4 regions of the Nonomuraea monospora genome follow, and region 3 is predicted to be linked to each of the others. Evidence: riboswitches for the same ligand, from Rfam matches in the RefSeq annotation. Region 3 holds a riboswitch; each other region holds the start of a gene.
The links. Region 3 has a riboswitch for cyclic di-AMP ahead of ABD331_RS09105 (coiled-coil domain-containing protein). Riboswitches for the same ligand answer to the same signal wherever they lie in the genome.
Positions count from the first base shown of each region.

Region 1: another riboswitch for cyclic di-AMP. It lies ahead of ABD331_RS23115 (CHAP domain-containing protein); the one in region 3 lies ahead of ABD331_RS09105 (coiled-coil domain-containing protein).
Region 2: another riboswitch for cyclic di-AMP. It lies ahead of ABD331_RS32930 (C40 family peptidase); the one in region 3 lies ahead of ABD331_RS09105 (coiled-coil domain-containing protein).
Region 4: another riboswitch for cyclic di-AMP. It lies ahead of ABD331_RS49840 (hypothetical protein); the one in region 3 lies ahead of ABD331_RS09105 (coiled-coil domain-containing protein).

Region 1 is NZ_BAAAQX010000011.1:186,228-191,225, reverse strand. Features, by position in the region: gene ABD331_RS23125 (ABC transporter ATP-binding protein) at 1-270, shown strand, start outside; gene ABD331_RS23120 (alpha/beta fold hydrolase) at 350-1,213, shown strand; gene ABD331_RS23115 (CHAP domain-containing protein) at 1,305-2,018, opposite strand; cyclic di-AMP (ydaO/yuaA leader) riboswitch at 2,031-2,167, opposite strand; gene ABD331_RS23110 (Gfo/Idh/MocA family protein) at 2,285-3,238, opposite strand; gene ABD331_RS23105 (aldo/keto reductase) at 3,326-4,147, opposite strand; gene ABD331_RS23100 (hypothetical protein) at 4,246-4,998, shown strand, end outside.
Region 2 is NZ_BAAAQX010000019.1:203,572-208,569, reverse strand. Features, by position in the region: gene ABD331_RS32945 (glycosyltransferase family 4 protein) at 1-303, opposite strand, end outside; gene ABD331_RS32940 (M48 family metallopeptidase) at 300-1,781, opposite strand; gene ABD331_RS32935 (gluzincin family metallopeptidase) at 1,793-2,650, opposite strand; gene ABD331_RS32930 (C40 family peptidase) at 2,750-3,274, opposite strand; cyclic di-AMP (ydaO/yuaA leader) riboswitch at 3,348-3,511, opposite strand; gene ABD331_RS32925 (C40 family peptidase) at 3,934-4,887, opposite strand; gene ABD331_RS32920 (NYN domain-containing protein) at 4,993-4,998, opposite strand, start outside.
Region 3 is NZ_BAAAQX010000004.1:14,990-19,987, reverse strand. Features, by position in the region: gene ABD331_RS09110 (alpha/beta hydrolase family protein) at 1-929, shown strand, start outside; gene ABD331_RS09105 (coiled-coil domain-containing protein) at 926-1,885, opposite strand; cyclic di-AMP (ydaO/yuaA leader) riboswitch at 1,891-2,034, opposite strand; gene galT (galactose-1-phosphate uridylyltransferase) at 2,105-3,181, opposite strand; gene ABD331_RS09095 (DeoR/GlpR family DNA-binding transcription regulator) at 3,178-3,957, opposite strand; gene ABD331_RS60910 (50S ribosomal protein bL37) at 4,152-4,229, shown strand; gene ABD331_RS09090 (TrpB-like pyridoxal phosphate-dependent enzyme) at 4,273-4,998, opposite strand, start outside.
Region 4 is NZ_BAAAQX010000042.1:80,922-85,919, forward strand. Features, by position in the region: gene ABD331_RS49825 (rod shape-determining protein) at 1-654, opposite strand, end outside; gene ABD331_RS49830 (class I SAM-dependent methyltransferase) at 937-1,158, shown strand; gene ABD331_RS49835 (DUF5302 domain-containing protein) at 1,227-1,427, shown strand; cyclic di-AMP (ydaO/yuaA leader) riboswitch at 1,593-1,728, shown strand; gene ABD331_RS49840 (hypothetical protein) at 1,913-2,629, shown strand; gene ABD331_RS49845 (alpha/beta fold hydrolase) at 2,896-3,735, shown strand; gene ABD331_RS49850 (hypothetical protein) at 3,824-4,195, opposite strand; gene ABD331_RS49855 (roadblock/LC7 domain-containing protein) at 4,209-4,583, opposite strand; gene ABD331_RS49860 (hypothetical protein) at 4,613-4,998, opposite strand, start outside.

The sequences.
Region 1 (4,998 bases), on a different contig from region 3:
CCGCTCCTGCTCGTCCTGGACGAGCCGACCGCCTCCCTGGACGCCCCGGCCGAGAGTGCCGTCTTCGCCCGCTACGCCGAGGCGGCCCGCCGCCACCCGGGCGCCGTCACGCTCCTGATCACGCACCGATTCCCGACGGTGCGGACGGCGGACCTGATCGTCGTCCTGGACGCGGGCCGCGTCGTCCAGCAGGGCACGCACGCCGACCTCATCGCCCGCCCAGGCCCGTACGCCGAGCTGTACGCCATCCAACGCGAGGCGTTCACCTAACGGTATGAAGCCATGTTGACCATTAGATCAGAGACCGCTATACCTAATGCATACACAAGGCCCAAGGAGTTAGAACGCCATGTTGCCCCGCATCACCCACGGCCACCTCGACGTGGACGGCGTCCGCGTCTTCTACCGCGAGTCGCACCCCGACCGCCCCGACGCCCCCGTCCTGCTGCTCCTGCACGGCTTCCCGTCCGCCTCGCACCAGTTCCGCCGCCTCATGGACGCCCTCGGCTCCCGCTACCGGCTGATCGCCCCCGACTACCCGGGCTTCGGCCACACCGAGGCGCCCGGCGGCTTCACGTACACCTTCGACCGGCTCGCGGACGTCACGGAGGGGTTCGTGCGGCGGCTCGGGCTGACCCGCTTCGTGATGTACGTGTTCGACTTCGGCGCGCCGGTCGGCTTCCGGCTGGCCGGGCGGCACCCGGAGTGGATCGCCGGGCTGGTGGTGCAGAACGGCAACGCCTACACCGAGGGCCTGTCCGGCGCGGCCAGGGACTTCGTCGCGCTGCGGCCGGAGATCCCGGGCGCCGAGCAGGCGATCCGCGACCTGCTCACCCTGGACGGCACGCGCGGCCAGTACGAGACGGGCGTGCCCGACCCCGCCGTGGTAGCCCCGGACGGCTGGATACTCGACCAGTACTTCCTCGACCTGCCGGGCCGGAAGGAGGCGCAGGTCGCGCTGGCCTTCGACTATCACACGAACGTGGAGCGGTACGAGGCGTGGCAGGCGTGGCTGCGCTCGCACACCCCGCCGACGCTCATCGCGTGGGGCCGTGACGACCCGTTCTTCCCCGAGCCGGGGGCCCGCGCCTACCTGTGTGACGTGCCGGGGGCCGAGCTGCACCTGTTCGACACGGGGCACTTCGCGCTGGAGACGCACCTGGCGGAGATCGCGCCGCTCATCGCCGGCTTCCTCGACCGGGTGTGGTCCTGAACTAGCCAGGAAATGCGAGAGCGCGCGCCCCCCGGAGGGGACGCGCGCTGATCGCACTACGGCAAGGGGCAGGAAGCCTGGAACGTTCCGGTCAGCCGGCGTACTGCGGGTACCCGTACCCCACGACCTGCGACTTCGGCCGGACACGCTCTTCGACCTTGCCGTTGCCGGTGTTGCCCTCGACCGTCGAGATGGTGCCGTTCTGGTTGTCCTTGACGACGAACCCGACGTGCTGGATGTCGCTCAGGCTCTTGCCGCCGTCCCAGGCGAAGAACACGACGGCGCCGGGCTTGGCGGTGGTGCCCCAGCGGTGGTTGGCGGCGAACCACTTGGCGTGGGCGACGGTGTAGGCGTCCCAGCCGACCTGCGGGCGGGCGCCGGTCTGCTCGCCGACCCAGGAGACGAACATCGAGCACCAGGCGGCGTTCAGGTACGCGGAGCGGCTGCCGCCGTCGCGGGCGACGGTCTCGCCGGCGCGCTGGGAGCCGGCGTACCACTGCTGGAACTTGGTGCCGCCGCCGTAGGAGTTCTCGGAGGTGCCGACCTGGGCCTTGGCCATGGCCAGGACCTGGTCAGCGGTGACGGTGATCTTGGTCTCGGTGCGGTCGTTGTCCGCCGCGCCGGCCTTGTGGGCGGCGAGGGCGGTGGCGGGGTGCTTGGCGGCGGTGGCCGCGGCGACGCCCGTGGCGGTGTCGGCGTTGGCCGTCATGGCGTTCGCGCCGAGGGCGGAGGCGATGACGGTGACGCCGAGGGCGGCGCGGGCGATGTTGCTCTTCGACACAGCGTTGATACGGTTCATGGCCATCGAGGGAGGTGCTCCTTGCTTCCATGCCGCTTACCGGGTTAGCTGACGGGCTCGGGCGTGGAAGCTGCCCTACGGCACCGGAGTGCCGATTCGCCCCAAAGACATGGGTCCCCGGTTCCGCGCGGAGGCGGATTCAGCGGTCGCAGGACGATCCTGCGATGTTTCGTGCGATGGTCAGACATAGCCGGACAAACCGGACTTATGTCCCGAGATGCCCCATAAGGTAATACATGAGGCAAGAGGATTACAAATCCATAAAAGCTCAGCTAGGCAATCTGCCTGCGAGCGTCGGCCAGAAGCCCCATCATGGCAAGGGATTCGTCAAGAGGCATGATCGAGGATTCGGTCCTGCCTTCGGCCGTGGCGGCGCGGACTTCACGTAGCTCTCCGGCATATCCGTTGTCCGCCGGATCGAGCACATGCTCTTCCGGCTCCATGGAGGGCCCGGTGAGAACGATCCGCTGCGGAGCCCAGAACGGCGCCGGGATGTCCGCCCGCATCTGAGTACCTACAACACAGGCGGTGTTCGGGTAATTCCCGAGCAATGAGGCGGCCACGAGAGCGTGTCGGCCGCCGGGGTAGAGCAATGCCCCGGCCGCCTCCGCGTCCACCCCGCTGGGGGCCAGGGATCCGGTGATGCGCAGGTCAGCGGGCATGCCCAGGATGAGCTGGGCCAGCCCGAACGGGTAGATCCCCAGATCGAGCAGGGCGCCGCCGCCCAGCTCCGGAGCCCACAGCCGGTGGGCGGGGTCGTAGGGCGCGGCGAAGCCGAACGTGGCCTGCACCGAGCGGAGCGCGCCGAAGCGCGGATCGTCCGCGATGAGCCGGATGAGCGGGTTGAACCGCATCCACATGGCCTCCATCAGGAACACGCCCGCCTCGCGCGCCAGGCGCACCATCTTCTCCGCGTCGTCCACGGTGGCGGCCAGCGGCTTCTCGCAGAGCACGGCTTTACCTGCGGCGATGGCCGGCTCGGCGACCTCCAGGTGCTGCGCGTGCGGGGTGGCCACGTAGATCGCGTCCACCCCCGGGTCGGCGCACAACTGCTCGTAGGAGCCGTACGCCGACTCCGCCCCCAGCGTGGCGGCCAGGGCCTGCGCCCTGGCCAGGCTCCGTGAGCCGACGGCGGCCACCCGCATGCGGGGCTCCGCCGCGATGGCGGCCCCCACGGTACGGGCGATACCGCCGGTGGCCGCAATTCCCCAAGTGAAATCTCGCACGTCGGCGATGTTATAGGGCGGGTAAAGGAAGGGTTATGGGGGGATATGTAATTAAGGGCGCGGCGTCACAAATGTCACGCCCGTCACTCAGGTCATGTTGAACGTGTCGGGATCCGGCCCCAGTCGCTGTCCTTTGTTCAGCGCGCCGATGGCCGACATGTCCTCGGTGTCGAGGATGAAGTCGAACACGTCGATGTTCTCCTTGATCCGCGCGGGCGTGACGGATTTCGGGATCACCACGTTGCCGAGCTGCAGGTGCCAGCGCAGCACGATCTGCGCGGGCGTCTTGCCGTACTTGCCCGACAGCACCGCCAGCGCGGGGTCGGCGAGCAGCCCCTGGCCCTGCCCGAGCGGGCTCCAGGCCTCGGTGAGGATGCCGTTGGCCTCGTGGAAGGCGCGCATCTCGCGCTGCTGCAGGTACGGGTGGAGCTCGATCTGGTTGAGCGCGGGCGTGATGCCGGTCTCCTCCATGAGCCGGGTGAGCGTCTGCACCGTGAAGTTGGAGACCCCGATGGCCCTGGCCCGGCCGTCACGGTAGATCTTCTCCATCGCCTTCCACGCCTGCACGTACTTGTCCTGCTGCGGCACCGGCCAGTGGATCAGGAACAGGTCGACGTGGTCGAGGCCCAGCCTGGTGAGGCTCTCGTCGAAGGCGGCCTCGGCGCGGCCGTGGTCGCCGTTCCACAGCTTGGTGGTCACGAACACCTTCTCGCGCGGCAGCCCGCTCCCGCGCACGGCCCGCCCGACGCCCTCCTCGTTGCCGTAGGCGGCGGCGGTGTCGACGTGCCGGTAGCCGGTCTCGAGCGCGGTGGAGACGGCCTTCTCCGCCTCGTCGGCCGGGACCTGCCAGACCCCGTAGCCGAGCTGCGGGATCTGCACGCCGTCAGTGTTGAGCATGAGCGAATTCATACCCTCCATTGTTCACGCCGCGTTTCTGAGGGCTTAAGGCGGTGGGGCTAGCTTGAAGCGGTCGTTAACGGGCCATCACCCCGCTGGGAGGGCAACGAGTGGTCGAACAGGCGTCGGCCTGGGTGGAGTCCCCGCTCCAGATGCTGTGCGCCGTCGAGGCCCACCACGCCGGGCTTCTCGGCCCCCGGACGGCTGTCGTGCCGCGGGCGGGCCTGCGGCCGCTGAAGGCCACGCGGCGCGAGCTGCGCTCCCTGGGGCTGCCCGACGGCCTGGTGCTGGCCGAGCCGCGCGAGCGCATGCCCAGGCGCGTGCAGGCCGTCGGGGACGCCTTCTCCGGCAAGGTGCAGCTGCGCTGGCTCACCTCCCGGCCGGGCCGCATCGTCATCGTGGACGACGGGCTGGCCACGCTGCGGCTGCTCGAACTGCTCGCCGCGGGCCCGTACCGGCCGCTGCTGCGCGCCCGCGCCGACCCCACCAGGCTGCGCGCCACCCTCGGCCTGGCCGCCGCGCTGCGGCTGCGGCTCAGCAAGGTGTCGGTCTTCACCGCACTGAACGTGGACGACAAGCTGGCGGAGGCCGTCCGCCGGGCAGGCGTCGACCTCGTCCGCCACGACTTCGCCTGGCTGCGCTCCCAGCCGCCGAGCAGCCAGGGCCCCGCCGAGCGCACGGTCGTGCTGGGCACCTCCCTGGTCCGCAACGGGCTCGTGCACCGCGACCACTACCTGCGCTGGCTGACCGACCTGGCCGCGCGCGAGCCGCTGGCCTACTACCCGCACCGCCGCGAGGACCCCGTGGACGTCGCCCTGATCCGGGAGCGTCCCGGCATCACCGTCCACGACGCCGGCGTGCCC
Region 2 (4,998 bases), on a different contig from region 3:
CAGCCCCAGCGGCGCCGCCGCGCCGAACACCACGGTCCTGACACCGTGCTCGGCCACCAGCCCGGCCGCCGTGCGCGCGACGGCCGGGGTGGGCAGCATGAGCCGCGTCGGGTGCCGCACGATCCTGAACGGCTGGCGCCGGTCGAACTCCTCGGCGCCCGGCCAGGCGGGGGCGTAGACCGTGACGCCCGGCGTGCGCAGCGCGAGCCCGTGGACGAACGACTGGATGCCGCCCGGCCTGGGCGGGAAGTCGTTCGTCACGATGAGCACGCTGCCGTCGGCCGGGCGCACGGGTGGGGTCACGGCTCGGGGACGCCGTTCAGCTTCGCCCATGCGCGAGCCATCGCGATGCGCTCGGGGCCGGAGGGATGGGAGGCATAGAGGACATATTCCACCGCATCCGGCGACAAGTCGGAAATATTCGTTATGGCGAGCCGTTTCTGCATGGCGATGAACATGGCCGGATCGCCGGTCAGGTCGAGCGCGTGCACGTCCGCCCTGGCCTCGATGTGACGGCTGATCACGTTCTGCGCGGGGCCCATGAACAGCGAGCCGAACGTCATGAGACCCATGACCACGCCGACCGACCGCGGATCGGCGATCGAGGCGATCCCGGTGCGCCGCCGCAGCGGCCTGATGAGCAGGAACAGCGCGATCGCGCCGAAGCCCGCGCCCAGCGCGCCGACCAGCGTGCCGTACAGCACGTCGTCGTGCTTGGCGTGCCCCAGCTCGTGCGCCACGACCAGCTCGACCTCCCGCTGCGGAGCCTGCAGCAGTGTGTCGTAGACGACGATGCGGCGCGTGGCGCCGAAGCCCGACACGTACGCGTTGAGCGCCGTCGTGCGCCGCGAGGCGTCGGCGACCAGCACGTCCTCGACCGGAACGCCGTCACGCTCGGCCATCTCCAGCAGGTTCGTGCGCAGCGGCCCCTCCCGCATGGAGGAGAAGTCGTTGAACAGCGGCTCGAACACCACCGGATACACGAACGACGTCACCACCGTCAGCGCGAACGCGCCCACCGCGGCCGGGATCCACCAGCGCCGCACCTTGCGCGCCAGCGCCACCAGGGCCAGCAGCATGACGCAGAGCAGCACCGCCTCCACGCCGAGGTTCTTCAGCCGGTCGCCCGCCCAGGCGGCCCAGTCCTGCGTGGACAGGCCGAAGTCGCGCAGGATCGTCTCGACCCAGATGCCGAGCGGCCACCTGACCAGCTCGACCAGCGCGGTGATCACCAGCGTGCCGAGGACGACCCGCACCCACCACGGGCCCTTCAGCCTGCCCAGCACCCTGGCGCTGAACGGGGTGGCGACCAGGATGCCCGCGATGATGATCGTGAGGGCCAGCGCGATGTAGCTCGGCAGGGTGGTGGCCGCGTCGAACGCCCGCGCCCTGGCGAGCTGGGCGGCGCTGAAGTCGCGCGCCGGGTCGGGCGGGCCGCCGGACAGGACCTGCCAAGGGGTGCTGAACGCGGTCACGGCCAGGATCACCAGGCCCAGGAGGATCAGCGCGATGGCCGCCGGGCGCGTGGACGCGGCGTCCTCCGATTCCGCCGCCTCCGCCCGGCGCTCGCCCCCGGCCCCGCCTGCCGACGCGACCGTCTCCGGTGCCACCGGCTCCGGGGAGAACGCCGTCTCCGATGCCGCCGCCGTCTCCCGGGGACCGGCGCGCTCGCCGCCTGCCGCGTCCTCGTCCGGATGGCCGGCCGCGCAGACGGCGGCCATCGCCCCGTCCGTCACCTCCTCTTCCCGTGTCGCGTCGCCGATGTCTTCTCGATCGCTCATCTGCCTCCCCTTCACCCGAGCTGATCCCGCACGTACGCGCGCCACCGTGCCGTCAGTATGGCGACGGAGAGCCCCAGCGAGGCGAGCGCCTGATCGACGCCTCTGGCCCGGGCCGCACGGTAGAGCCACACCAGGGTCCCCTCACCGAAGCGGTCAGCGAGGAAGCGACACGCCAGCCAGGCCTCCTGGTACGCCCGGGCGAGCCGGTCCGGGTCGCGCCCGTCCGCCGCGAAAGCCGCAGGTCCGGGCAAAGCGTTCGGCAGCCGTCCGGCGCGCACCTCGGCGGCCAGTTCGGCGGCGGCGGTCTTCACGGGCAGTCCGGCGTCGCGGTAGCCGACGTAGTCGGCGAAACCCTCGTACAGCCAGACGGGCAGCCCTTCCGTGCCGGCCACGACGTGGGTCAGCTCGTGGGTCAGCACCACGTCCCTGCCGATGCGGCTGAGCGTGGCGAACGCCTCCGGCACGACGATCACGCGCCCGCCGTCGGCCACGGCGGCCAGCCCGTCGAGCCGTGCGGCCCCGGCCAGGCGGGCGGCGTCGCGATCCGACTCCGGCAGGACGATCAGGGGGCGTACGGGCCTGCCGAGCACGGCCGAGACCCGCGCGCCCGCGGCGTCGGCCCCGCGCGCCAGCTCGTCGAGCGGTTCGCGCCGGGCGGTTGCAGGGGCCACGACGTTTGCAGGGGCCGCGACGGTTGCGGGGGCCACGACGGTGGCGCGGCCTCCGCGGCTGACGGCCGTGCGCCGCCCCGGCCACAGGTCGCGCAGCTCGGGAGGGAGGATGGGGGCGTCCGGCAGCGGGGTGGCGGCGGCGGGAACGAGGAGCAGGAGGCCCGCCACCACGGCTCGCCGGCTCACCTGCTCGAACACGATGCCCGATCGTAGTGCCCCTGCCCGCGTGCGGGCGCCGGACGTGCGAGAGCCCCGTCCGAATCCAGGAAATACTCCAAGAATCCGGACGGGGCTTCTTCACATGCCGGGACGAACTGCGCCGACGAAGGACGATCGGCGCCATCCGCTCAGCTTGTCGATGCGTACCCGTTCACCTGTCCGCGGCGAGTGGATCATTTTGCCCTTGCCGACGTACATGCCCACGTGGCCGAGCCCGCTGAAGAACATCAGGTCACCGGGCTTCAGGTTGCGCCAGGAGACCTTCTGTCTGGTGCGGGCGAACTGGCTGCTCGCCACGCGCGGGAGCTTGACGCCGGCCTTCTTCCAGGCGAACTGGACGAGACCGGAGCAGTCAAACGAACCAGGCCCTGTGCCTCCGTACCGGTACGGGTCACCGATCTGGTTCTTGGCCACGGCGACGGCCTTGCGGGCCTTCGCTTTCTGCCGGGCGAGCTTGGCGGCCTTTAGCTGGGCCGTCGTGGCCTTCTGGGACGTCTTGGCGGTGGTTCGCGCCTTCACCGTCGTCAGAGTGGCCGCTTCGCTCGTCGTCTCCGCCTGAGCCGTTGGGGCATGGAGGATCAGACCTCCGGCCGTCACGGTCATCGTGAGTGCTACGCCACTCAGGGCAAGGCGGGACAGGCGGGGGTTCTGCAGGGGATTAGACAGGATTGCTCCTTGTGTCTTCCACGAACGCCTACCGGGTTAGCTGACGGATTCGGGCGTGGAAGTCGCCCTACGGCGCGATGGGCGCGCCGATTCACCCCTGATCCCTTGGGGAATTGGGATCGCTGGGTCCCCGGCTCCGTGCTCCTGGCTGCACGGATTCGGCAGGCCGCGTGCCCCGATCGAATGATGTGGGGATGCTCGGGGGAGCGGCCGGCGGATCTTTATCTGTCTCACATCGGGAGGGACCGATGCGGGTTCGCGGCGACATGGCTTGTGCACCGCGACGACGCCAGAAGGTACGCCGAAAGGTCAAGGATCGGCAAAGGGTGAGTCAGGTTGTAAAGATCAGATAGGGAGGTCAGTCAAGACGGAAACCCCTGCTGGAACACCAGGTTCTGTTACCATAATGTGACCCTGCTCACACTTCCGGATCGGCCTGGTTGTCAGGCGTCAATTGTCACCTAAGTCACATTTGACACGGTTTAAACGTGAGCCACGCCACTGGGAGCGCTCCCGCGCATGGAAAAGCCATCTACGATGCCGAATCGTAGATGGCCGGAAATGCGCGCGAGAGCAGGCCGAAACGGGCTCCGCGACTACGGGCGGATGGCTCCGACCAGGGAACGGCCGTAGGCGGAGAGCTTGACGACCTTGACGACGTCGCCGGTCTGCGGCGCGTGGACGATCTGCCCGTTACCCGCGTAGATGCTGACGTGTCCGAGCCCTTCACTGAAGATCAGGTCGCCGGGCTGCAGCGCGTCGAGCGACACCTTGCGGCTGGCCCCCCACGCCCACTGCTGCCACGTCGTCCGCGGCAGCGAGACTCCCGCCGCCGCCCAGGCCGCCTGCGTCAGGCCGGAGCAGTCGAAGCCGCGCGGCCCCGTTCCGCCGTAGATGTACGGCTTGCCCACCTGCGCGTACGCGAACCGCAGCGCCGCGGCGGCGCTGCCGGAGGCCGACCCGGTGTACTTGATGCCCGTGCTGTTGGGGTTGCCGGGGTTGTACGCACCCAGCTTGTCCAGCAGCTTCTTCTGCTGGGCGATCAGCTTGCGGATCTCGGCGCGCTCCTTCTCGACGGAGTCGCGCTCCTTCTCCGCGTCGTCCAGCGCCACCTCGGCCTTGTCGCGCTCGACCTTCAGCCCCTTGTTCTCACGGTCGAAGGCGGCCAGCTTCTCGGCGCGCTCCTGCGAGAGCTGCCCGGCGACCGCCCAGCCCGAGAGCATGGCGTTGGGGTCGTTGCTGTTGAAGAGGCCGGGCCAGGAGGTGACGTCCTCACCGAGCTTGTAACTCTCGACGGCCATCCCGATGACCTGCGCGCGCAGGTCCGCGACCGTCTCCAGCTTGCGCTTGTAGCTGTCGTTCAGCTTGGTGTAGGTGCTCTTGGCCTTCTTGTAGCGCTCGTTGGCCGTGTTGAAGCGATCGACGACCTTGTCGGCCTTGTCGTTGAGCTTCTCCAGCTTGGCCTTGGCCTGCGCCAAGGTGGGACGAGGATCAGCGAGAGCGGCCCCCGTCGGGGACAGCACCAGCCCGAACGCGAGACCCGCGGCCATCGGCACCCGGCCAAACCTCACTGTATCGCCTCCCAGGGATTACACCTGGGGCGAAATAGTACAGAAGTGGCAGGCGGGGTAGCACCAAACCTACCAATTCGTAATTTATGC
Region 3 (4,998 bases):
TCACCCTCTGGTACCCGACCGAGCAGCGGGACGGGCGGCGGGCACCGTACATGTCGCCGAAGGAGTCGCAGCTCATGGTGAAGCGGCTCAGGAGCGCGGCGGTGCCGGACGACACGCTCAGCAAGACAGGCACGAACGCCGTCGCGGACGCCGAGCCTGCCGGGCGCGGGCTGCCGCTGGTGGTGCTCTCGCCCGGCTTCACCAAGCCGGTGAGCACGCTCACGTCGCTGGCCGAGGACCTGGCCAGCCGCGGGTACGTCGTGGCCGGCGTCGACCACCCCTACGAGAGCTACGCCACCACCCTGGCCGACGGCACGGTCGCGGAGTGCCTGGCGTGCGACAGCGACGCCGACCCTGGCTTCGGTCCGGGCGTCGTCGGCGGCAGGGCGGCGGACGTGTCGTTCGTGCTCGACCGGTTGCCGGCGAAGTGGGACGGCGCCGGAGTGCTCGACCGCGGCAAGATCGCCATGGTCGGCCAGTCGATCGGCGGGGCGAGCAGCGTCGCGTCCATGCTGGCCGACCCGCGGATCCGCGCGGGCATCGACATGGACGGCACCACCTACGCCCGCATCCCGAAGAGCGGGCTCTCGCGGCCGTTCCTGTTCCTGGGCACGCCGCAGCACGTGCCCGGCGGCCGGGACCTGTCGTGGGAGCGCGACTGGAAGCTGCTGACCGGGTGGAAGCGGTGGATCGTGCTGACAGGCGCGGAGCACCAGTCCTTCACCGACGGGCCGCTGCTGCAGGGCGCGCTCGGCGTCACGCCCGTCAGCGGAACGCTGTCCGGTGAGCGCGCCGCCGAGCTGACCCGCACGTACGTGGCGGCCTTCCTCGACCGGCACCTGAAGGGGCTGCGGCAGCCGATCCTGGACGAGCCGTCACCGCGTTACCCCGAGGCCAAGCTCTGTCCGTCGGCGTGCGCCGCCTCTTAGTTCATCGAGATGTGCACGTGGTCGAAGTGGTTCTCGGTGACGCTGCCACGGTCGGACATCGCGCGCCAGCCTGAGCCCTGGTTGATGCGCTGCTTCCAGATCACGTACTTGACGCCCAGCTTGTCCTTGTTCTGGATCGCCCAGGCCGCGATGCGGTCGCCGAGCGCGTTGTTCGCGGCCGAGGGCATCGAGCCGCCCGTGCTCATCATGAAGTCGCAGGCCCGGCCCAGCGGGTGCTCGCCGCTGGAGCCGGAGCGGAAGCAGCCGACCGTGAACGGCAGCGAGAAGTTCTTCGCCACCTGCGCCTTCATCAGCCGGGTGCGGGCGGTGATGTTGTCGGAGCCGGTGGGCAGCTGGGGCGCCCAGGTGCCGTTGGAGTTGCGGCCCGTCGCGACGGGGACGAGATCCTGGAGCTTGTCCTTGATGTCGTCGATGACGTCCTCGGCCTCGTCGCGCTGCTCCTCCACCTTGGCCGCGTCCGCCTTGATCTTGGTGGTCAGCGCGGCGGCCTCCTGGCTGGCCTTCTTCTTGTCGTCGCGGGCCTTGGCCACGGTCGCGACGAGCGCCTGCTGCTCGGCGGTGAGCTGTTCGAGCAGCGCCGCGGTGCCGGCGTCCGTGGGGAGCATGAAACCGGGCAGCGCGGAGGGGTCGCCGTTCTGGTAGCGCAGGCGGGCGATGTCGGCGACCCGCTGCTCGGCGGCGGCCAGCGTCTGCTCCGCGGTGGACGCCTTGGCCGCGGCGGCCTTGGCGGCGTCCTGCGCCTCGGCCAGCTCGACGCGCTTGAGGTTGTACTGCTCGATCAGCTTGTCGACCTTGCTGTTGAGCTGCTTGAGCTGGGCGCGGAGCTCGGCTTCCGACGGCTTGGGCGCCGCGGCTGCCGCGGGGGTGGCCGACAGGGCGACGGCGGTGGCGGTGAAGAGGCCGATGGCCAGGATCGCGGGGGACGAAGCCGCCACGTAGATGTTCCTCTCCCTCTGCCGGCCGGGTTAGCTGACGGGTTCGGGCATGGGAGTGCGCTTCCCTACCGCCGTAGCGGATTCACCCCAGGTGCGGTTTGGGTCCCCGGCTCCCGGGCGCCTCGCCCGGGATTAGGCCTGCTACCGGGCCGTTACGGCCGGTGCATATGGGGATATTAGTGGTAGATCACGAGTCATGCGACCTTAAGTAGAAATCTATTAGTGATCAATCTGTGATCGAATCAGGCGGGCCGCCTCCTCCGGCAGCACGTCGTTCACGAACGCGCCCATCGCCGACTCCGAGCCGGCCAGGAACTTGAGCTTGTTCGCCGCCCGCCTGATGCTGAACAGCTCCATGTGCAGGTAGCCCAGCTCCCTGCCCTGCCGCACCGGCGCCTGGTGCCAGGCCGCGATGTACGGCATCACCAGGCCGAACAGCCCGTCGAACGCGCGCAGCACCGAGGTGTACAGCGGCGCGAACGCCGCCCGCTCCTCCTCGGTCAGCGCCGCCAGGTCGGGCACCCGCCGGTTCGGGTAGAGGTGCACCTCGAACGGCCAGCGCGCGGCGGCCGGCACGAACGCCGTCCACAGCTCGTTGCCCGCCACCACCCGCGTGCCCGCCTCCCGCTCGGCGGCCAGCACGTCGGCGAACAGGTTGCCCCCGGTGTAGCGGCCGGCGGCGGCGAGCTGCAGCTTGGTCCTGGGCGTGACGTAGGGGTAGGCGTAGATCTGGCCGTGCGGGTGGGCCAGCGTGATGCCGATCTCCTCACCCCGGTTCTCGAAGCAGAACACCTGCTCCACGCCCTCGATCTGGGACAGCTCCGCCGTCCTGTCGGCCCACGCCTCCATGACCAGCTCCACCTGCGAGTCGGACAGCTTGGAGAAGGAGGAGTCGTGATCGGAGGTGAAGCACACCACCTCACACCTGCCCACGCCAGGACGGACCTCGCTCAGGCCGCCCGGCTCCCCGTAGGCCCCGAAATTGGTGGAGAAGGACGGAAACCGGTTCTCGAACACCACCACGTCGTAGTCGTAGGCCGGGATCTCCGTCGAACGCGTGTCGGACGACGGGCACAGCGGGCACTCGGCCGTGCCGCCGGTCGGCAGGAACGTGCGCGTCTGCCGGTGCCCGGCCATCGCGATCCACTCCTCCGTCAGCGGGTCGTAGCGCAGCTCGGAGGCCACCGGCCGGGGGTCGAGCGTCCGCCGGTCGATCGCGCTCCTGTCGGCGTCGTCGCGCCGGTCGAAGTAGATCAGCTCCCGACCGTCGGCCAGATGGGTGATGGTGCGCTTCAAGGGGTGCCCTCCGCGATGATCAGTTCTCCGGCCCGTTCGGCCAGCTCGGTGCGTGCGTCCTCCGGCAGCCCCGCGTCGCTGATGACCACGTCGGCCTCACTCAGCTCGGCGATGGTGCTGATGCCGACCGTGTTCCACTTCGTGTGGTCGGCCGGGACGACCAGCCGGGTCGCGGCCGTCACCAGCTCCCTGTCGGTCTCGGACTCCAGCAGGTTGGGAGTGGTGAAGCCGGCGCGCACGCTCATCCCGTGCACGCCCAGGAACAGCGTGTCCACGTGCAGGCGGCGGATCGCGGCCACGGCGACGGGGCCCACCAGCGCGTCGGACGGCGTGCGCACGCCACCCGTCAGCACCACCGTGCGGTCGGCGCGCGGGTTGCGGTGGAAGACGTCGGCCACCGGGATCGAGTTCGTGATCACGGTCAGCTCGGGCACGCCGATCAGGTGGCGGGCCAGCGCCCACGTGGTGGTGCCCGCCGACAGCGCCACGGCCGTGCCGGGACGCACCAGCGTGGCGGCGTGCCGCGCGATCGCCTCTTTCTCCTGCTGCTGGCGGGCGGACTTGGCGGTGAAGCCGGGCTCCTCGGTGGAGCCTGGGCCGAGCGCGGTCGCGCCTCCGTGCACCTTCTCCAGCAGCCCGCGCTCGGCCAGTACCTCGAGGTCGCGGCGGATGGTCATGTCGGAGACGCCCAGCTCGCGGACGAGGTCGGCGACCCGGACGCCACCGTTGCTGCGCACGCGTTCGAGAATCGCCTGCTGACGCTGCTGTGCGAGCACGCCCGCTCCTTCCAACAGATTCCACCAAATTATGACACGGAATTGTTGGGGAATGTTAGTTAGCGCGGGAACGCTTGCGCTGGTCAGCGCGACGGGGGACGGTGAGGGCTCACCGATCACTCAGCAGAGACTCACCGGGAACTCACCGGAGACTCGGCCGGGACTCACCGGAGACCTCGACCGGAGGCGAGCTTATGGCCAGGCGGGCACGTAAGGGCAAGGCGCGCAAGAAGAAGAAGGCGAACCACGGCAAGCGCCCCACAGCACGATGAACGCGCGGGTGGCCGCCACGGCCGTGGCGGCCACCCGTGGTGTTCAGCCGGGCAGCTCGGCGAGCGCCTGGTCCACCCGCTCCTGCGGCAGCGTGTAATCCTCCAGCTCGCCCGCCAGATAACGGTCGTAGGCGCCCAGATCGAAATGGCCGTGACCGCACAACGCGGTCAGGATGACCTTCTCCTCGCCGCTCTCCCTGCACCGCAACGCCTCCGCGATGGTCTCCGCCAGCGCGTGGGTCGGCTCGGGCGCGGGCACGATGCCCTCCGTCCTGGCGAAGCGCACCCCGGCCTCGAAACACTCGCTCTGCGTGCGGGTGACCGCCTCGAACAGGCCCAGCTCGTACAGGTGCGACAGCAGCGGCGACATGCCGTGATAGCGCAGCCCGCCGGCGTGGATCGGGTCGGGCACGAACGAGTGGCCCAGCGTGTGCATCTTCAGCAGCGGCGTGAATCCGGCCGCGTCGCCGAAGTCGTAGGCGTACACGCCGCGCGTGAACGACGGGCAGGCGGCCGGCTCGACCGCCCTGAACACCGTCCCGGCCCGCCCGGCCAGCTTCTCCCGCAGGAACGGGAACGCGAGCCCCGCGAAGTTCGACCCGCCGCCGGTGCAGCCGATCACCAGGTCGGGCATCTCGGGAAGCTGCGTCAGCGCCTCCTCGCCGATCACCGTCTGATGCAGCAGCACGTGGTTGAGCACGGACCCGAGCGCGTACCTGGCATCGGCCGTCGCCCCGGCCACCTCCACCGCCTCGCTGATCGCGATCCC
Region 4 (4,998 bases), on a different contig from region 3:
GGGGTCGCGGGCCCGCACCATGACCTCGCCGTCGTGCGCGTGCCGCTTGGCCGTCTCGGCCTCGCGGTCGTCGAGCTGCAGCCCGTGCTCGCGTTCGACGAACCGGACGATCGCCCTGTTGACGGCCTGCCCGCCGTACGGCACGGAGCCGGTCGCCACCACGGACTCGCCGGACAGCACCGCGATCCTGGCGGCGTCGCGGCCGATGTCGATCACCATGTGGCCGGTGCGGTCGTCGGGTGACATCCCGCTGCCGAGCGCGGCGGCCAGCGCGTGCGGAATGAGGCGTACGGTCCTGGCGTCCGCCTCGTACGCGATGCTCTGCAGCGCCTCGCGGTCGATGGGCGTGGAGTCGCAGGGCAGCGCCATGACCAGGCGCGGCCTGGCGTACGGATGCCAGTGCACCTTGCGCAGGAAGTGCCGGATCATGCGGCGGGCCAGCTCGGCGTCGGCGGGCAGCCCGCCGCTGACGGGCCAGTGCGTGCGCCCGCCGGTCTCGGCGACGGCTTCCGCGCCGAACCCGACGATCTTGCCGGTGAGGCCGTCGCACATCACGACGGAGGGCTCGTCGAGCACGATTCCCTTGCGTTTGACGTAGATCCGCGTGCTCGCCGCCCCAAGATCCATCGCCAGGTCACGACCGAGGAGTCTCATCCCCGGATCTATGTCCGCACCCGTCTCAACACAACACCAGGAACGGAGCGGATCCCCTTTACCTGGTGTGATCGACTACGACCTGGAGGCCGGGCGGTACGACGAGACCCGGGGCGGCGGCGGAGGCGGTGCGCGGCCTGGTGCCTGAGCCGTCCGGCGCGCTGGTGGACGTCGCCTGCGGCACGGGGCTGGTGACCGGGGAGCCGGCGGCGCGCGGGCTGCGGGTGCTCGGCGTGGACGCCGCCGCCGGGATGGCGCGGATGGCCGGGACGGGTGCGGGTGGTGCTGGGGGACGGGCGCAGGCTCCCGATGGGCGACCGTTCGGTGGACGCGGTCACCACGATCTGGCTGCCGCACCTGCTCGACGACGCCCGCCCGGTCATCGCGGAGGCGGCCGGGCAGGGGTTGCGGCTGAGCGGGGAGTCGCGGTTCGTCGGTCACGGGCAGGGCCGTTCGGGCGGTCCCGACCCGGTCTTCCGGTTGCTGGCCTTCACTTCGTGGTGAGCCCGGTTTCGCGTCATAAGCGGTGCCGTGCGAAGCTGTGAACTGTCCCCAACACCATGGAGGTCCTCATGGCGGATACACCGGAGCCGGAAGTCAGCGAAACTCCCGAGGACGAGATGAAGCGCAAGTTCCGCGAGGCGCTGGAGCGCAAGCGCAACCAGGGCGCGGGCTCGGGCGCGGGTGGCAGGGGCGGCGACCCATCAAAGATCCACGGGGCGCACGGCCCGGCTGCGAGTAAAAGATCGTTCAGGCGCAAGAGCGGCGGCTGAGGCTGAAATTCGCGCGGGGGTACGGCATGCCGTGCCCCCTTTTTTCTTCCCGTGACAAGGTAGATCTTTATGGCGATTCATGGTGAATAGTTGGCAGATGTCCGATTCCGTGGCTAAGGTAATCGCCATTACCAGCCGGTGACCTAGTCCTTACCCCAGAGGGACCACCGGTTGGCGCCGAATCCCGAACCCTCGGGAACCGGGGAACCACCTCCGTTGGGGTGAATCCGGCCCTGTGCCGGTAGGGCATCTCCACGCCCGAACCCGTCAGCTAACCCGGTAGGCGTGATGGAGAGGACAAGTTACTTCATGCATCAGCGCGTCGTACCCCCGGACCGCGTCTTGCCGGCCGCCCACTGAGCGGCCCCCTTCCCCGAAGACTCGTATCTTGCGCTCCGCGTAGCGACCTCGCGGCGTTCTGCTGCGCCGCGCCCTTTTCCGTGAGTGCAACCTCCCTGTCCCCCAGTGAAGGGTTTTGCTGCTTCATGTCTGCCCGTTTTGGCCTGCGTTCCCTCGCCGTGCTCACCGCCTCCACCGTCGGAGCGCTGACCATCGCCGGCACCGCCGCCCACGCCGACTCCGACACCGACCAGAAGATCCTGCTCAAGGGCTCGACCACCGCCTCGTACTTCTGGGACGACGCCTCCGGCCGCGCCGGTGACACGGGCCTGCCGGCCAGCGGCAAGCCGATGCAGAAGGGGCTGGCCGCCAGCCCGAGCTGGCCGCTGCTGACCGAGGGCTACGTGGTCTACAAGGGCAAGAAGATGCCCTTCTTCGTCGGTGACCGCGGGCCTGGCACGCCGTCCAACCGCGGCATCATGCTGGACCTCGACGCCAAGACCTTCGCCGAGCTGACCGGCGGCGAGTTCAACTCCAGCACGCTGGGCGTGGACGGGATCGGCGGCGAGGGCCACATCGACGTCGACTACGTCATCACCAAGTGGGGCTCCGGGGTGGGCAAGAAGAACTATCCGGTGCCGTTCTCCACCGGCGCGTGGGCCGAGCGCGACACGAACCCCGCGACCCCGCCGCGGCCCGAGGAGGAGTCCTCCTCCGCCGGCGGCCAGCTCCTCAACGCGCCCGTGGGCGAGCCGAAGGAGTCGGGCCTGGTCGGTGGCGCGCTGACGGCGGGCGTGCTGTCCATGGCGGGCGGCGGCCTGATCCTCGGCGGAGAACGCCTCCGCGCCCTCCTCGTACGCTGACCCCGACCTGCGCGGATCCCGACGCGCGCGGATCCCGACGCGCGCGGATCCCGACGCGCGCGGATCCCGACCTGCGCGGATCCCGACGCGCGCGGATCCCGACCTGCGCGGATCCCGACGCGCGCAGATCCCGGCGTGTGCGGATCCCGACCTGCGCTGACCTCGACGCGCACTGATCCGGACGCGCGCCGACCCCAGTGCGCGCTCCCGGAATGCGGACACCTTTACGCGGCGGCCACCAGAATGACATTCTGGTGGTCGTGACCATGCGCGCAGCCGCCAACGGCATCGACATCGCCTACGAGAGCTTCGGCTCACCGGCCGGGCGTCCCCTGCTCCTCATCATGGGGCTCGGCGCCCAGCTCATCCAGTGGGACGAGACGCTCTGCGAGCTCCTCGCCGAGCAGGGACACCACGTCGTACGCTTCGACAACCGCGACGCCGGCCTGTCCACGCACCTGCACGAGCACGGCGCCCCCGCGATGGGAGCGGCGCCGCCCTACCTGCTGGACGACCTGGCCGACGACACCGCGGCCCTCATGGACGTGCTCGGCTGGACGGCGGCCCACATCGTGGGCGCCTCGATGGGCGGGATGATCGCCCAGACGCTGGCGATCCGGCACCCCGAGCGGGTGCTGACCCTGACCTCGATCATGTCCACGCCCGGCCCGTCCATCGCCCCGCCCACGGAGGCCGCCGCCGCGATCCTGATGGGCAGGCCGCCCCAGGGCCGTGAGGCGGTGCTGGAGCAGGCGGTGCGCACCTGGTCGACCATCGGGTCGCCGGGCTACGAGCTGGACCAGGAGCGGATCAAGGCGCTGGCGGCGCTGGCGTACGACCGCTGCTTCGACCCGGCGGGCACGGCCAGGCAGCTCGCCGCGATCATGGGCTCGGGTGACCGCACGGCGGCGCTCGCCCAGGTCAAGGTGCCCGCGCTGGTGCTGCACGGGGAGGCGGATCCGCTCGTGCCGCTGGTGGGCGGGCAGGCCACGGCCGCGGCCATCCCGGGGGCGCGGCTGGTGACGTACCCGGGGATGGGGCACGACCTGCCGCGCGAGCTCTGGCCGAGCTTCGTCGCGGAGATCACCAAGCTGACGTCGGCCTGAGCCCGCGTCGGTGGCCGGCGGTCTGGCACCGCCGTAGAGCCCCCGCCGGTGGCCCGCTCCTCGCGGAGCCGGGCCACCGGAACGGGCGTCAGACCTCCAGCTTCTCCTCGATGCCCCGGAGTTGGTGGCGGGCCATCGCCAGATTGGACCGATTACGGTCGAGCGCCAGGTACAGGAACAGGCCCTTGCCGCTGCGGCCGGTGATCGGCCGGATGATGTGGTACTGGTTGGTCAGCGTGATCAGGATGTCCTCGATGCTGTCCTTGAGCCCGAGCGAGTCGATCGTGCGGAGCTTCGCCTTGACCACTTCGGTGTTGCCCGCCGCGGCGACCTGGAGGTCCATGTCCTTGGAGCCGCCGAGCGCGCCCAGCGCCATGCCGCTGCCGTGATCGACGATGGCGGCCCCGACGGACCCGTCGATGGTCATCATCTCCTTGAGCGACACGTCCATGCCGGCCATGTTCTGTCTCCTCTCATCGTTGTCGAGCTGCGACGGCGGCCACTGCGGCAGCCGTCTTCCTGCCCTCCAGCCGAAGCAGCCCGACGTTCGCGCCGGGTCCGGCCAGGACCGTGAGGACGATGGTGGGTCCGGCGGCGTAGAACGCCGTGAAGCCGGCCGTACCGGAGATGAGCGTCTCCTCGAGCGCGCCCTGGCCGGTGATGACCAGCATGCGTCTGCTCATCGCGAGCAGCGCCGCCGAGAGTGCCGCCGCCTGCTCTCCGGCCTTGCCCGCGAGGTCGCAGGCGAGTTGCAGGCCGTCCACGGTGCAGGCGACGCTTCCTTGTATGTCCGGAGTGCGCTCGCGCAGGAGCGTCATCTCCTCCAGAACCTCTTGTCCTAGCTCCACCGGTGGCCTCCTCCTGAGTGAGGGGAACCTCACGACAGCTCCTCAAGCGCCTTCTTCAGCCGCATCAGCAGCGCCAGATCGGTCGGATCACCCGTCACGGGCGGGCCCAGTGGCTGGGTCCGCGCCCCCGGGTCGTGCGGCGGATGCTCGCCATCGGTCCGCCGTTGGGGCAGGTCGGGCGCGGCGAGCAGCCCGGAGGCCGCCAGCCGACGCACCGCCAGCAGCACGGGGTACGCGGGCCGGCCCATCTGCTTGGCCAGCTCCAGCGGGGTCGCCTTCTGGTCGGCCCTGGCGATGACCTCCCACTGGAGGCGGTCCAGCGTCACCGCGTGCCCGGGCAGCCGGACCATCGGCCGCACGGGGAGGCTGTCCACCTCGGCGGAGGGCCAGATCTGGGCGAGCTGTGCCCGCCGTC